One region of the Brevibacterium sp. FAM 27836 genome, then DNA from elsewhere that is predicted to be linked to it. Evidence: riboswitches for the same ligand, from Rfam matches in the RefSeq annotation. Region 1 holds a riboswitch; each other region holds the start of a gene.
The links. A riboswitch is a leader RNA that binds a small molecule or an ion and turns the genes downstream of it on or off. The one in region 1 is predicted to bind thiamine pyrophosphate.
Positions count from the first base shown of each region.

Region 2: it holds a riboswitch for thiamine pyrophosphate, as region 1 does, so the genes downstream of both, ACSE4D_RS13625 (NUDIX hydrolase) here and thiO (glycine oxidase ThiO) in region 1, are expected to answer to the same signal.
Region 3: it holds a riboswitch for thiamine pyrophosphate, as region 1 does, so the genes downstream of both, thiM (hydroxyethylthiazole kinase) here and thiO (glycine oxidase ThiO) in region 1, are expected to answer to the same signal.
Region 4: it holds a riboswitch for thiamine pyrophosphate, as region 1 does, so the genes downstream of both, thiC (phosphomethylpyrimidine synthase ThiC) here and thiO (glycine oxidase ThiO) in region 1, are expected to answer to the same signal.

Region 1 is NZ_CP195711.1:260,004-263,485, forward strand. It holds gene ACSE4D_RS01225 (histone deacetylase) at 62-637, shown strand; gene ACSE4D_RS01230 (2-dehydropantoate 2-reductase) at 591-1,538, opposite strand; gene thiE (thiamine phosphate synthase) at 1,535-2,218, opposite strand; TPP riboswitch at 2,230-2,333, shown strand; gene thiO (glycine oxidase ThiO) at 2,323-3,450, shown strand; gene thiS (sulfur carrier protein ThiS) at 3,443-3,482, shown strand, end outside.
Region 2 is NZ_CP195711.1:3,043,964-3,047,445, forward strand. It holds gene ACSE4D_RS13615 (CGNR zinc finger domain-containing protein) at 1-357, opposite strand, end outside; gene ACSE4D_RS13620 (alpha/beta fold hydrolase) at 405-1,289, shown strand; gene ACSE4D_RS13625 (NUDIX hydrolase) at 1,396-1,839, opposite strand; TPP riboswitch at 1,830-1,928, opposite strand; TPP riboswitch at 2,365-2,460, shown strand; gene thiM (hydroxyethylthiazole kinase) at 2,549-3,373, shown strand; gene thiE (thiamine phosphate synthase) at 3,370-3,482, shown strand, end outside.
Region 3 is NZ_CP195711.1:2,910,961-2,914,442, forward strand. It holds gene ACSE4D_RS13025 (SRPBCC family protein) at 1-404, opposite strand, end outside; gene ACSE4D_RS13030 (winged helix-turn-helix transcriptional regulator) at 517-981, shown strand; TPP riboswitch at 1,069-1,201, shown strand; gene thiM (hydroxyethylthiazole kinase) at 1,189-2,103, shown strand; gene thiE (thiamine phosphate synthase) at 2,100-2,879, shown strand; gene thiD (bifunctional hydroxymethylpyrimidine kinase/phosphomethylpyrimidine kinase) at 2,876-3,482, shown strand, end outside.
Region 4 is NZ_CP195711.1:1,317,134-1,320,615, reverse strand. It holds gene ACSE4D_RS06050 (amidohydrolase family protein) at 12-803, opposite strand; gene thiC (phosphomethylpyrimidine synthase ThiC) at 813-2,639, opposite strand; TPP riboswitch at 2,635-2,743, opposite strand; gene ACSE4D_RS06040 (M18 family aminopeptidase) at 2,872-3,482, opposite strand, start outside.

The DNA of each region.
Region 1 (3,482 bases):
CGATGCGAACCGCGCCGCCCGGTTCCACGCGCTGCGGGGCGGAGATGGCATCATGGAGGTGATGTCTCAAACGCATGTGTGGTACGTCAGCTACGGTTCGAACATGGCTCGTGATCGGCTCGCCTGCTATCTGCAGGGCGGGCGACCACCCGGAGCCCAGGTCACCTATCCGGGAGCACGGGACACGACTCTGCCCCGTGCCGAGGCCGGAATCGAACTGCCTGGCACGATCTACTTCGCCGGAGCTTCGAGAGTCTGGGGCGGCGGAATGGCCTTCTACGACCATCACGTGCCCGGCCCCACTCCGGCCAAGGCCTATCTCATCACCGCCGCACAGTTCGCCGATGTCGCATCCCAAGAGATGAATCGGCCCCCGGCCGCCGATTCCCCGCTGGAGCGCCTCGTGTTCGACCTGCCCGCCGGTACCTCGCATTCGGTCGGCCCCGGCGGATATGAGACTCTCATCGTCCTCGACACGCTCGACGACGTTCCGATGGTCACATTCACTGCCTCGCATGGTTCGGCTGACATCGAGCACACTCAGCCCAGCGAACCCTATCTGGCGATGCTGCGCACGGGAGCGGCCGAGGTCAGTGCTGCTTCCGGGCTGCACCTGCACGCAGCTGCACAAGCGTGAGGTCGAGCAGCGGGGTCCGGACTCCCAGCCCGGCGGCCTTCGTAGCCAGATCGCCGAGGATGTGCTCGGCTTCGCTGTCCAGACCCGCAGTGACGTCCCGGTAGAGGGATGAGGTGAACGCCGACCCCTCCTCGGTGAGCATCTTCACCGTCACGGCGTGCGACTTCTCCGACACCGGGTGCCCGGCGGCGGTCGCCACGGCTTCGATCTCGTCGATGATCTGCAGCACCTGATCACGTCCGCCGGCGCTCATGATCGCGCCCACCGGGGCCCGGAAGAGGCAGGTGACGACGCCGGCGGCAGCGATGAAAGCCCACTTCTCCCACAGCCCGTCGATGATGCCGTCGATGACCTGCAGCCGGTACCCGGGCACGTCGAGAGCCGCGGTGATCGGGGCGGGCACCGCCGTCCCGTCGAGGTCGCCGATCGTCATCACGGACAGGTCGGTGAGCTGATGGACCGCATCGTCCTTGATCGTGCCCACGATCTTGACGAGCCCGCCGAGCACCTGCCCCGGGTAGTCCTCCGCCAGCCGATCGATCTGCGCCATGCCGTTGAGGAAGGGGATGATCTTCGTCTCCGGACCGACGGCAGGGCGGATGTCGGTGAGCACCGAGTCGAGTCCATTGGCTTTGACCGCGATGATGACGAGGTCGAACGCACGCGGAGCCTCGTGGAGTTCGGCCGCGGTGAGCACATTCACGGAATTCGTCCGGTCTGCGTCGGGTGAGACGAAGCTCAGTCCGGCGGCGCGGATCCGCTCCGCCTTGGCCTCGCGGAGGAGGAAGGTGACGTCGCGGCCGGCCTCGAGCAGGTAGGACCCGAAAGCCCCACCGGTGGCTCCGGCCCCGGCGATGAGGATCGCGGGTCCGTCGGGTCGGGCATTCGTCGTCTCGGTCATTCCAGCGCCTCCTTGAGTTCCCGTGCGGCCGCAGCGGGGTCGTCTGCCGAGGTTATCGCACGCACGACCACCGCCCGGTTCGCGCCCGCTTGCCGGATCGCCGTCAGCCGCGGTCCTGCCGCGATCCCGCCGATGGCGAACCAGGGTGTGCTCACCGAGGCGGCCACCTCGGTGAGCAGAGACCTGCCCACGGCCGGTCGGCCGGGTTTCGTCGGCGTCTCCCACACCGGTCCGACGCAGAAGTAGTCGACCTCCGGATCCGCCTCGGCGGCGAGCGCCTGGTCCAGGGAATGGGTGGAGCGGCCGAGGATGACGTCGGGGCCGAGGACGGTGCGGGCCTGGGCGCTGGTGAGGTCACCCTGTCCGACATGGAAGACGTCGGCTCCGGTGAGGAGTGCGACATCGGCGCGGTCGTTGACGGAGAAGAATTTTCCGTGTTCGGCGGCGATGTCGCGCAGCACTTCGAGGGCGGCGATCTCGGCTTTGGCCTCAAGGGTCTTGTCGCGAAGTTGGATGATGTCGACTCCCCCGGCATAGGCGGCCCGAAGGAAGTCGGGCAGATCCCCTTCGTCGCCTCTGGCATCGGTGCACAGGTAGAGCGTGGAATCTGCCAACTGGGCTTCCCGTCGGGCCCGCAGTGTTCCGGGCCTTTCGGTGCGCGGTGGAATATCTGTGGTCATGGTCATAGAGTAGAGGAGTTCGCGGGAGCCTCCCAACGAGGCTGAGAGGGCGTAAGAGCCGACCGTCAGACCTGATGCGGGTTATGCCGCCGGAGGGAGAATCCATGCACGTCATCGTCGTCGGCGCCGGAATCATCGGCCTGGCCACGGCTTGGCATCTGCGCCGCCTCGGTGCAGTCGTCACCATCATCGATCCCGCCCCCGCCCAGGGAGCCTCCCATGCCGCGGCGGGGATGATCGCCCCGGCCGCCGAAGTGGTGTGGGGTCAGACTCCCCTGTATCCGCTGATGCGATCATCCGGTGAGTTGTACCCCGGGTTCACTGCCGAGGTGGCGAGCGCAACGGGAGCCGAGCTGGGGCTCAATTCCACCGGGACTCTCGTGTGCGCCGGCGACCGGGCCGATCTGCAGACCCTGCGGGAACTGCGCGGGGCCCAGTCGGCAGCCGGGTTCACCACCGAACTCATCTCCGGGTCGAAGGCCCGGGCGGTCGAGCCCTCTCTGGCCCCCTCGATCATCGGCGCCGTGGACATCCCCGACGACTGGTCGGTCGATCCCCGGCGACTGAGCGCGGCGCTGCTGTCGATGACCACGGAGACGCTTGTCCGAGAAACAGTCACCGAGGTGGTTCGCCGTGGCGACACGACCATCGGAGTCAGACTGGCCGACGGGCGCAGTCTCGAGGCCGACCAGGTGGTGCTGAGCACCGGCAGCGCATCGATCACCGGTGCTCCGGTCCTGCCCGTGCGACAGGTGTGGGGTGATGTGCTCCGGTTACGGGCCCAGGCCGAGCACACTCCCCTGCTCACTCGCACCATCCGTGGTTTGGTCAACGGTCGGGCCGTCTACCTCGTTCCGCGTCCGGACGGTGAGATCGTGCTCGGGGCCAGTTCCCGTGAGGACGGTCGGGCCGCCACATCTGCCGGGGCTGTGCACCGTCTGCTCCAGGACGGTCAGCGCCTCGTCCCCGGCATCCTCGACTGTGACATCACCGAGGTCACGACTCGGGCCCGCCCCGGCTCCCCCGACGATCTGCCGTTCATCGGCCGTGCCGACGACGGCTGTGTCGTGAGCACCGGGTACTTCCGTCACGGAATTCTGCTCGCCCCTCTCGGCGGACGGTTGGGGGCCGAGCTCGCCCTCGGGATCTCCCCGGACTGGTTGCCCGACGGTGCCCTCGATTCCGTCTCCCCACATCGTTTCTCCGAGGCGGCGCCGGTGTCGAATGCCTGATGCCGTGTTCACCCGCCACCTGTTCAGCCCCG
Region 2 (3,482 bases), 1.4 Mb from region 1:
GGTTATGACCAACTCAGGGTCTGATTCGTCAATCTCCTGACGCGGAGCCGCAGCAGCCCATCGGTTGACCAGCAAAATGTGCCGCGAATGCAGCGCTGTTTGAGGGACAAGCAAGGCATCAATACTCTCACGCAGATCAAGGCAGTCGCTCAGATCCTGGTCCGTGATGGAGGTCTCGACGCCGAACCCAGATTCAGGTGGAACGAGCCGGGCTTGCCCTGCCCACACCCTCAGTGTTTCCGGGGAGGTCAGTGTCTCGCGGGGCGTCGTAGCCCGGTCTCGCAGTGTGTTGACGAAATCGAGCGCCACTGATCCGCCGTAGAACAGCCAAGGCTCGAAACGCTGTGATGCAGTCACAGACCTCATTCTATGAGCTAACCCTTTTATGCGGTTAGTATCGAATTGTGATTGATGTTCTGAGCTTGCCTTCGATTCGCCTGCACTACACGCTGTCAGGGAACACTGACCCGAATGCTCCGACGGTCGTGCTCCTGCATGGCTGGCCGCAAACCTCAGCCTGCTGGGATCAGCTCACCCCGCTCCTGCCAGACGCCTATCGGGTCATCGCCCCCGATCTGCGCAGCTACGGGCTCAGCGACAAGCCCCAGGGCGGGTACTCCAAACGTCGCATGGCTGCCGACATCGTGGAACTTCTCGACGCACTCGACGTCGAACGTTCCCATGTGGTCGGCCACGACCGTGGGGCACGAGTAGCGCACAGGTTCGCGCTCGACCAGGCTGACCGGATCAGGACGCTCGCGGTCTTGGATGTCGTGCCCACGCATGCGATGTTCCAATCCGATACCGCGACGGCGGCCGGATTTTTCCACTGGCTCTTCCATATGCAGCACGACCTCCCCGAGGCAATGACATCTGGTCGGGAAGAAGAGTATCTTCGCTATTTATTCCATCGATGGACACTGCGGCGCGACCGTCTCGAACCGATGATCGGTCACTACATCGAGTCCTTCAAGCAACCGGGCGCAATGCATGCGGGATTCGAGGACTACCGAGCGACCTGGGAAGACCTCGATCACGATGAACACGACCATCAGGTGGGGTACCGGGTCACCGTTCCCACGTTGGCCCTTTGGGGAGATCACGGGCTCGCGGCCCAAGCTCCAGTGCTGAGTAAGTGGAGAGACTACGTCGAAGAAACCCGAGATAGCACGTCTCTCCTTGAAGGTGGCATCATCGAGAACTGCGGGCATTTCGTACCGGAAGAACGCCCTGAATCTCTCGCTATGCGACTGCGAGACTTCTGGGATCGTCACGAAACGATCAACTGACAGAACCCGCATTGTGTCGCACTGCATCTACCAGGAACCCCGTGCGGTTCCAAAAGTAGTTGTCCTCTTTCCGTCGTTCGGTATCATTCAAACGTATTGAGATAGTTCAAGAGCTTTGCGCGAGCCGGAAGGCAGTCTCGGCAACTTCGCGCACATCAAGACTGAGTGCAAGGTCTCCGTGTTCGAGGTCTTCGATTGAAAACCAGCGTGCTTCCAGCGCGTCATCAGCTGCCACGGGTACCCCGGTTCGCCAGTCGCACCGCACCGCGACGAGGACGAAGTGCTGGAGGAGGGTGCCGGAGTCGTCGTGATGGAAGGCATCGACAGCGGTGAACACCTCGCGTGCCTCACCGTGCACGCCGGTTTCCTCATGCAACTCGCGTAGGGCGGCTTGCTGAATTGTTTCGCCGGTTTCGATTTTCCCCCCAGGGAAGCCCCACCGCCCGACATCTGGCGGGTTCGCGCGACGCACCAGCAGCACGTCGCCGCCACGGATGACTGCTGCGATCGTCGCGACGATCGGACGGGACGGAGAGGTGGAAGCACTCACTTGGACATTCCTTCGCTAGTTCGAACTAGAGCAGGTTCGACGGGTGTGATCTCAGCCGCAGATCCCGTGCAGCACCCCGTGTCACGTCACACCAGTCTACCGAGGATTTGTGCTGCTCATCGGTCGCTGGCTCTTTGCGAGGGAACGTTTATCCGAGGTCTTGCGTTCACTCCCGCCGCTTTTTTCGTGTACTGACGGAGGTGCGGGTTCCGTGCAGCAGGAGTGGAGGGCGCCGATGCCGCCGGCCGATCTCACCCGGAGCCCCTCAGAGGCTGGTAGTCCTCAGCGTCTCCGTGCTCCTGCCGACCGCATGGTTTTGTACCAGGATGGGGCCGTGGTCGGCTGCCCGTGTTGGTATTTGATCTTTCTATATGGTCCCTGACACCGTGGGCTGCACCGATCTGGTTCAGTGTCGGCGAATCACCGTCGACAGCCCCCGCCAGGATCTGCCGTGCTCCTGACCATCGGCGGCCCTAGCGTTCCACGGGAGTGCTCCCAGTTGTGGCCGAATGCGTTAGGGTAGTGGGCAGTGACACGGGGTGCCGCACCCAGCGGCTGAGATCACACCCGTCGAACCTGATCCAGTTCGTACTGGCGAAGGGAATGTCCGGATGACTTCAGCGCGTTCGAGATACCGATCCAGGTGTCCGCTTTCGGCGTGCCGTCATGGTGATCGACTTTCTTTCGCAGTGGAAGAAAGCGAGAGTTCATGTCTGTCTCATCATCCGCGGTTCTGCTCGGTGAGCTGAGGGCGCAGACCCCGTTGGTGCAGTGCATCACTAACTCGGTGGTCACGAACTTCACCGCGAACACCTTGCTGGCCATCGGCGCGGCACCGGCGATGGTCGACATCGTCGGCGAGGCCGGACCGTTCGCCCGTGTCGCCGGGGGCCTGTTGGTGAATCTGGGAACGCCGATCCCGGAGCAGCGTGCGGCGTCCGAGGAAGCGGTCGCCGTGGCGAACGATGCGGGCACGCCGTGGGTGCTCGATCCGGTCGCGATCGGGTCGCTGCCCATCCGGACAGCTCTCGCCGAGAAGCTCGCCGCCCAGCACCCGTTCGCGATCCGGGGCAACGCCTCCGAGATCCTCGCGCTCGCGGGGGCCGGAACGGGTGGCAAGGGCGTCGAAAGTGCGGATGAGACCGAGGCGGCCGCACCGATCGCGATGCGGTTGGCGAGAGACCTGCGCACAGTCGTGGCGGTGTCTGGGCCGGTGGATCTGGTCACCGACGGTGAGCGCATCCTCCGGGTTTCAAACGGCGATCTGCCGCTGACGAAGATCACCGGCGGTGGGTGCGCGCTGGGTGCGCTGATCGCGGCATTCGCTGCCATCCGTGGTGAGTTCTCACCGGTCGAGGCGGTGGCTGCTGCGCATGTCGTGTACGGGATCGCCGCTGAGCGGGCCGCTGCAGAGACGGCGGGGCCCGGGTCGTTCGCTGCCCGTCTGCTCGACGCGCTGTACGCGATCAGCGCAGCGGAGGTGAGCGCGTCGGAGCAGGTGCGCGCCGAGACGGCGCCGGGCGGTGGGGCGTGAACCTCGGCATCTACCTGGTGACCGATCGTGCGCTCTGCGGTGAACGGGGCGTGGCGGAGACCGTGCGGGCAGCCGTCGATGGCGGGGTGCGCACCGTACAGCTGCGCGA
Region 3 (3,482 bases), 1.5 Mb from region 1:
CCCTGTGCGCAGCCCTCATGGCAGGCCAGCATCGGGGTCAGCCCCACATGGGTGAAGGTCAGCTGGGCACCGGAGCCGGCCGGTTCGATGTCGAAGCGCACGGTCGTCCCGGCCCATTCATCGACGTCCTCACCCGCTCCGAAACGATTGTCGAGGATCCTCCAAACGACGCGTTCGCCGGGGACGAGTTCGGTGACCTGCACGCGAGTGGTGTGGATCTGCGGCACCGTATAGACGAATTCGCCGAGGCGGTCGGTCGCGCCGTCGATGCGCTGCGACCACCAGCCCCGCACATTCGTCACGGCGGCGTAGACCTCCTGCGGTGACTGCGGCACCTCATAGGTGAAGGTGAAATCCGACGATGACATTGCGTCGGGCGTAGATGTGGGATGTGCTGTGGTCATGGCGAGGCTCCTTTGCCGTTGTCTGCCGATCGCAACTTGTATCAAACAAGTTGGTGAAGTGATGATCCCACGCCTGATTTCATCATGCAAGTATCAAGGTAGAATCATTCTCATGCTGGGCAGAACGTATGACAACGAAGTGTGTTCCATTGCGCGCTCGCTCGAGATCGTCGGCGAACGGTGGAGCCTGCTGATCATCAGGAATGCGCTGTTCGCGGGAGTCACCCGCTTCGGTGACTTCCAGAAACGGCTCGGAGTGGCGACCAATGTGCTCACGACCAGGCTCGATGGCTTCGTCGAGGCGGGGATCATGTCCCGGGACTCGGGGTCCGGCGGGGTCGAATACCATCTCACCGACAAGGGGCGTGATCTGCGCGGAGTGCTCATCGCGTTCACCGACTGGGGCGATCGTTGGCAAGCCCCTGCCGGGCGGCCGATCATCTACCGGCACGATGACTGCTCGGGTGAGGTGCATAGTTCGATCCGCTGCGATGCCTGTGGTGAGGAACCTGACGCCGTCACCGCCTCGAAGGGTCCGGGCATGCCGGAGGAGAAGTGGTCGCACCGAACTGACTGACACAGGCACCCGATACGAATGGGTGCTGGCAGGTGCCGGGGTGGAGCTGAGGGGTCGCCCGTGTCCGACGGGGCTGATAGAGTCGAAGCCAATGACATGGGGTGCCTCATGACGTTCCGCTCGGGCCGAGAAGTCCACGCGGAGTTCGGCGAGGCTGAGAGAACACCCATCGAACCTGATCTGGGCCATACTAGCGAAGGGATCGTCATGGTTGACTTCGACCTGCGTTCTGCCAATGCGCGACTGCGTGCAAGCAATCCACTCATCCAATGCATCACGAACACCGTCGTGCAGCAATTCAGCGCCAACGTGCTCCTGGCCATCGGTGCCTCCCCGGCGATGCTCGACCACGAAGCCGACGCCGGGCAGTTCGCCGGCATCGCCAGCGGCGTCCTCATCAACTTCGGCACCGCCTCGAACCACCAGCTGCTCGCCGCCGATGCCGCCATCGACGTCGCCAACGCGGCCAGCAAGCCCTGGGTCCTCGATCCGGTGAGCGTCGGGGCCGTCGACTTCCGCACTTCCCGCATCCGTCGTGCCGCCGCCGACCACCCGACCGCCATCCGCGGCAATGCCTCCGAGATCGCCGCGCTGGCCGGAGTCGGCCTCGGCGGACGCGGAGTCGACTCCACCGATGACGTCGATGCGGTCCTTCCCGCCGCCGCGAAGCTGGCCCGAGAAACCGGGGCGATCGTCGCAGTCTCCGGACCCACGGACGCGATCGTCGCCCACATCGACGGCGCCGACCATGTCGCCCGCATCGCCGGCGGCCACGAATACATGCCGCTGGTCATCGGCACCGGCTGCTCGCTCGGAGCCGTCACCGCCGCCTACCTCGCCGCCGCCCGCGGTGGACTCGCCGATCCCGACGCCGACGCCTCGGCGGTGAACGCATCGGAACACACCACGAGCGGTGAGGCCGCCTCGGCGAGGTTCGAAGCCGTCGTCGCCGCCCACGCCCACTTCGCGGTCGCCGGCGAAGACGCCGCCGAGGGAGCCAAAGGACCGGGCAGCTACTCGGTGAACTTCCTCGACGCACTCCACAGCGTCGACGGCGACCGGCTCGCACATGCCAGGGTCAGCCTCGACGCACTCGCCGCGGACGAAGGCGCGCGGGCATGACCGCCGGATCCGCGCACATCACCGACGATCTGTGCAACGCGGCTGACACCGACCGCTTCGTCGGCATCGACACCCGCCTCTACCTCGTCACCGACTCCGCCCAGTGTGAGGCGGCCGGTCGCACCGTTGCCGAGACGGTCCAGGCCGCGGTCTCCGGGGGAGTCGGCATCGTCCAGGTCCGCGACAAAGACATCGATGACGGCGAGTTCTACTCGCTCGCCCGTCAGGTCATCGCCGCCGTCGACACCGCCACCCGCGGCACCGACCGCATCGTGCCCGTCGTCCTCAACGATCGCGTCGAGGTGGCCCGCCGCCTCATCGACGAGGGCGAGACCATCCACATCCACGTCGGCCAGACCGACACCACCGTCACCGAGGTGCGCGCCGCTGTGGGGGAGGCGCCGCTCATCGGTCTCTCGGCCGCCACCAGCGCCGAATTCGCCGCCGCCCGGGCCACCGGCGTCGTCGACCTCGTCGGCATCGGTCCGGTCTATGACACCACGACGAAGGCCGACGCACCCGACGGCATCGGACCCGACCGCCTCGGCGAACTGGTCGCAGAGGCCGGCATCCCCGCCGTGGCGATCGGCGGAATCACCGCCGACCGAGCTCCTGACCTGAGCGGACGCGGGCTGATCGGGATCTGCGTGGTCTCGGCGATCTGCCTGGCCGATGATCCGAAGGCCGCCGCCGAAGACCTGCTGTCTGCATTCGCGGGACGCGATCACGACGGCCGCGCGGACAGCGCAGGCAGCACCGCCGGCGGCCAGGCATGAGCACGCGCCCGCCGATCACCCTGACCATCGCCGGCACCGACCCCAGCGGGGGAGCCGGAGTCCACGCCGACCTCAAGACCTTCACCGCGCGCAAGACCCTGGGCACGAGCGTCATCACCGCCCTCCTCGCCCAGAACACGCACGGGGTGTCTCGGGTCTACCCGATCGACGATGACTTCGTCGCCGACCAGTTCGACTCCGTGCTCGAAGACATGCCCGTCGACGCCGCGAAGTCCGGGATGCTCGGCGGCCGATCCCTCGTCGACCTCGTCGTCGCCCGCGCCGCCGAAGGCCTGCTGGGCTTCTACACCGTCGATCCGGTAATGATCGCGACCTCGGGCCATCGCCTCCTCGAGTCTGACGCCGTCGACGCGGTCCGCACCCACCTGCTGCCCGTGGCCGACCTCATCACTCCCAACCTCCCCGAGGCGGCCCTGCTCCTGTCCGAGGACGAACCCGAAGCGCAGACCCCCGACCAGATGCGTGACCAGGCGCTTCGCCTGCTCGAACGTGGGCCCGGCGCCGTCCTCCTCAAGGGCGGGCACGGCAGCGACGGAGACGTCACCGACATCCTCGCCACCCGGGACGGTTCGGTCCGCGAGT
Region 4 (3,482 bases), 1.1 Mb from region 1:
GAGATGACTGCTTACTCGCCCCCTTCGGGTCCGATGCCGTAGAACTGCGCCGCATTGGACCAGAACACGGCATCGGCCTCGGAAGCGGTGAGGACTTCGCAGATGAGCGCGAAGTCGGCATCGGCGAAGGGTCTGCGGGCACGGGTCGACGGCAGGTCCGTGCCCACCATCAGTGCGCCCGGGTCCGTGTCGACGATGCGGCGGACAACCTCGGCGGGATCGAGCTCCACCCGCCCGAAACCGGTGGCCTTGACCTTCACCCCGGCCTCGACGAGGCGCAGCAGAGTGGGCAGACCCTCGGCGTGCATGCCGAGGTGGTCGATGCTCACAGCCGGCAGGGAGGCGATGCGGGAGGCGAGCTCGGCATCGATGGTGCGTGCGTCGATGTAGAGCTCCGCATGCCAGCCGACGAGGTCGAAGACCCGGCGGGCGAAGGTGTCGAGAGCCTCGAGAGCGGTGGAACCGCCACGGGCGATGTTGAAGCGCAGCGCCCTGACGCCGGCGACGTCGAGGGCACGGATCTGATCGTCGCTGGTCTCAGCCGGCAGCTGGGTGACGCCGACATGGTTCGGGCCGAGTTCGCGCAGCGCGGCGAGGAGATACCCCTGATCGAAGCCCTGGAACGAACCGGAGACCACAGCACCGCCGGCGACCTCGACTCCGACCTCCGCCAGGCTCTGCAGGCGGGATCGGTAGTCGGCGACCGTGAACGGGTCCGGCAGATAGCCGTTGTTCTCGATCAGCGGATGATCCGGGTCGATGATATGCAGGTGCGCGTCGAAAGCACGCTGAAGCTCTCCCATGGAACCAACCTACCGAACCCGCGCCCGGGGGCCGACAGTCGGCTCGGGAAGATACACCGTGCCGCCCGCAGCGAGGAACTCGCGGCTCTTCTCCCGCATGCCTGCCAGCGCGGCCTGCGCCTCGGCACTGCCGTAGGTGTCACGGATGTCCTGGGAGATGCGCATCGAGCAGAACTTCGGCCCGCACATCGAACAGAAGTGGGCGGTCTTCGCCGGTTCCGCCGGCAGCGTCTCGTCGTGGAACGCCTCGGCGGTCTCCGGATCGAGGCCGAGGGCGAACTGATCGCGCCACCGGAACTCGAACCGTGCCTTCGACAGTGCATCGTCTCTGGCAGTCGCGCCTGGGTGGCCCTTCGCAACATCGGCGGCGTGAGCGGCGATCTTGTAGGTGATGACCCCGGTCTTGACGTCGTCGCGGTCGGGCAGGCCGAGGTGCTCCTTCGGGGTGACGTAGCAGAGCATCGCCGTGCCGTAGCGGGCGATTTCGGTCGCCCCGATCGCCGAAGTGATGTGATCGTAGCCGGGTGCGATGTCAGTCACGAGCGGACCCAAGGTGTAGAAGGGGGCGCCGTGGCAGAGCTTCTGCTGGCGTTCGACGTTCTCGCGCACCAGGTGGAGCGGAATGTGCCCAGGGCCTTCGACCATGACCTGGACGTCGTGGGCCCACGCGCGTTCGGTGAGTTCGGCGAGGGTGTCGAGCTCGGCGAACTGGGCGGCGTCGTTGGCATCGGCGATCGAGCCCGGCCGCAGCCCGTCGCCGAGTGAGAACGCGACGTCGTAGCGGGCGAAGATCTCGCAGAGTTCGTCGAAGTGGGTGTAGAGGAAGTTCTCCTCATGGTGGGCTAAGCACCAGCCAGCCATGATGGAGCCTCCGCGGGAGACCATCCCGGTGACCCTGTTGGCCGTGAGCGGCACGTAGCGCAGCAGCACGCCGGCATGGACGGTCATGTAGTCCACGCCCTGCTCGCACTGCTCAATGACGGTGTCCCGATAGATCTCCCAGGTCAGAGCGTTCGCCTCGCCGTCGACCTTCTCCAGGGCCTGGTAGATCGGGACGGTGCCGATGGGGATGGGGGAGTTGCGGATGATCCACTCTCGGGTGGTGTGGATGTCGTTTCCGGTCGAGAGGTCCATGAGGGTGTCGGCACCCCACTTCGCGGCCCATCGCAGCTTCTGCACCTCCTCGGCGATGGAGCTGGTGACCGCGGAATTGCCGATGTTCGCGTTGATTTTCACAAGGAAGGCCTTGCCGATGATCATCGGTTCGGACTCGGGATGGTTGATGTTGTTCGGGATGATCGCGCGGCCGGCGGCGAGCTCCGAGCGGACGAGCTCGACATCGCACTGCTCGCGCAGGGCGACGAAGCGCATCTCCGGGGTGATGATGCCTTCCCGGGCGTAGTGCATCTGGGTCACGGTCCGGCCGGGCTTGGCCCGGAGTGGGACCGGTTTGCGACCCCTCCACTGCTGTGAGGGCGCTCCGCGGCGCACGGCAGCGCGACCGTCATCGGCGATGCGGTGTCCGCGGGCGGCGTAGGTTTCGGTGTCGAGGCGGCCCTCGATCCAGGGGAACCGCAGTGCCGGCAGTCCTTCCTCGGGGACGCTGCCAGGGCCGACGGTGCGGTAGACGTGGACGGGAGCGTTGGTCCGTCCGTCGGAGTCCTCGAGTTCGATGCGGGTGACGGGAACGCGGATGTCGTGCTCGGCATCCTCGAGCCACGCCGGAGAATGCGTCGGATACTGCTCGATCGTGAAATCGTTCGTGGAGTTCTTCGCATTGGGCACGGTGGCCGAAGCCGTGGCAGGGACAGGTGTTTCAGGGGTGAACGCAGTCATCTGCAGTCCTCGCTTCCTACGCCGGTATCAACCGGATCAGGTTCTACGGTCTCGGACGATCCAGTCCGATCTCAGCCCTTCTGCAGGGCTCCCGTGGGGTCGTGCAATTCGTATCACGTCGACAGCGGTGAGGACAAACCCCGCCGAGGCGGGGGTGCTTCCACGGAGGGTGCCTCCACGGAGGACAACAGCTCCAGCGAAACGACGCTGCCGCATCAGTTCTGCAGGAGCATCAGCCTTGGAGGAACGTCGTCGCGGCTCTGCCGAGGGCGACGACATCGGCGACCGCGACCATTTCGCGGGCCGAATGCATCGAATACAGGGCCGGGCCCACGTCGACGGTCGTCATGCCCAGGCGTGTCGCCGTGAGCGGACCGATTGTCGACCCGCACGGCATCGCATTGTTCGACACGAAGTCTTGGTAGTCGACGCCGGCGGCCGTGCACGCCCGCGACCACACTGCGGTGCCCACAGCATCCGTGGCGTACCGCTGCTGAGCGTTGAGTTTGAGCAGCGGACCGCCGCCGAGGCGGGGACGCACATGCGGATCATGGCGTTCCGGATAGTTCGGGTGAGCGGCATGCCCGGCGTCCGATGACACGCACACCGATGCCGCCAGCGACGCCAGATAGTCGCTGCGCGTCGAGTCCGGCAGCAGAGAGGCGATGATGCGTTCGGTGACATCGGCGAGGAACGGTCCGCACGCACCGGAGCGTGAGTTCGACCCGATCTCCTCGTGGTCGAAGGCGGCGAAGAGCGCAATGCCTTCGACCGAGTCGGCGTCGAGACTCGTCAGTGCAGTGACCCCGGCATGGACGGACAGAAGGTTGTCCAACCTCGGCG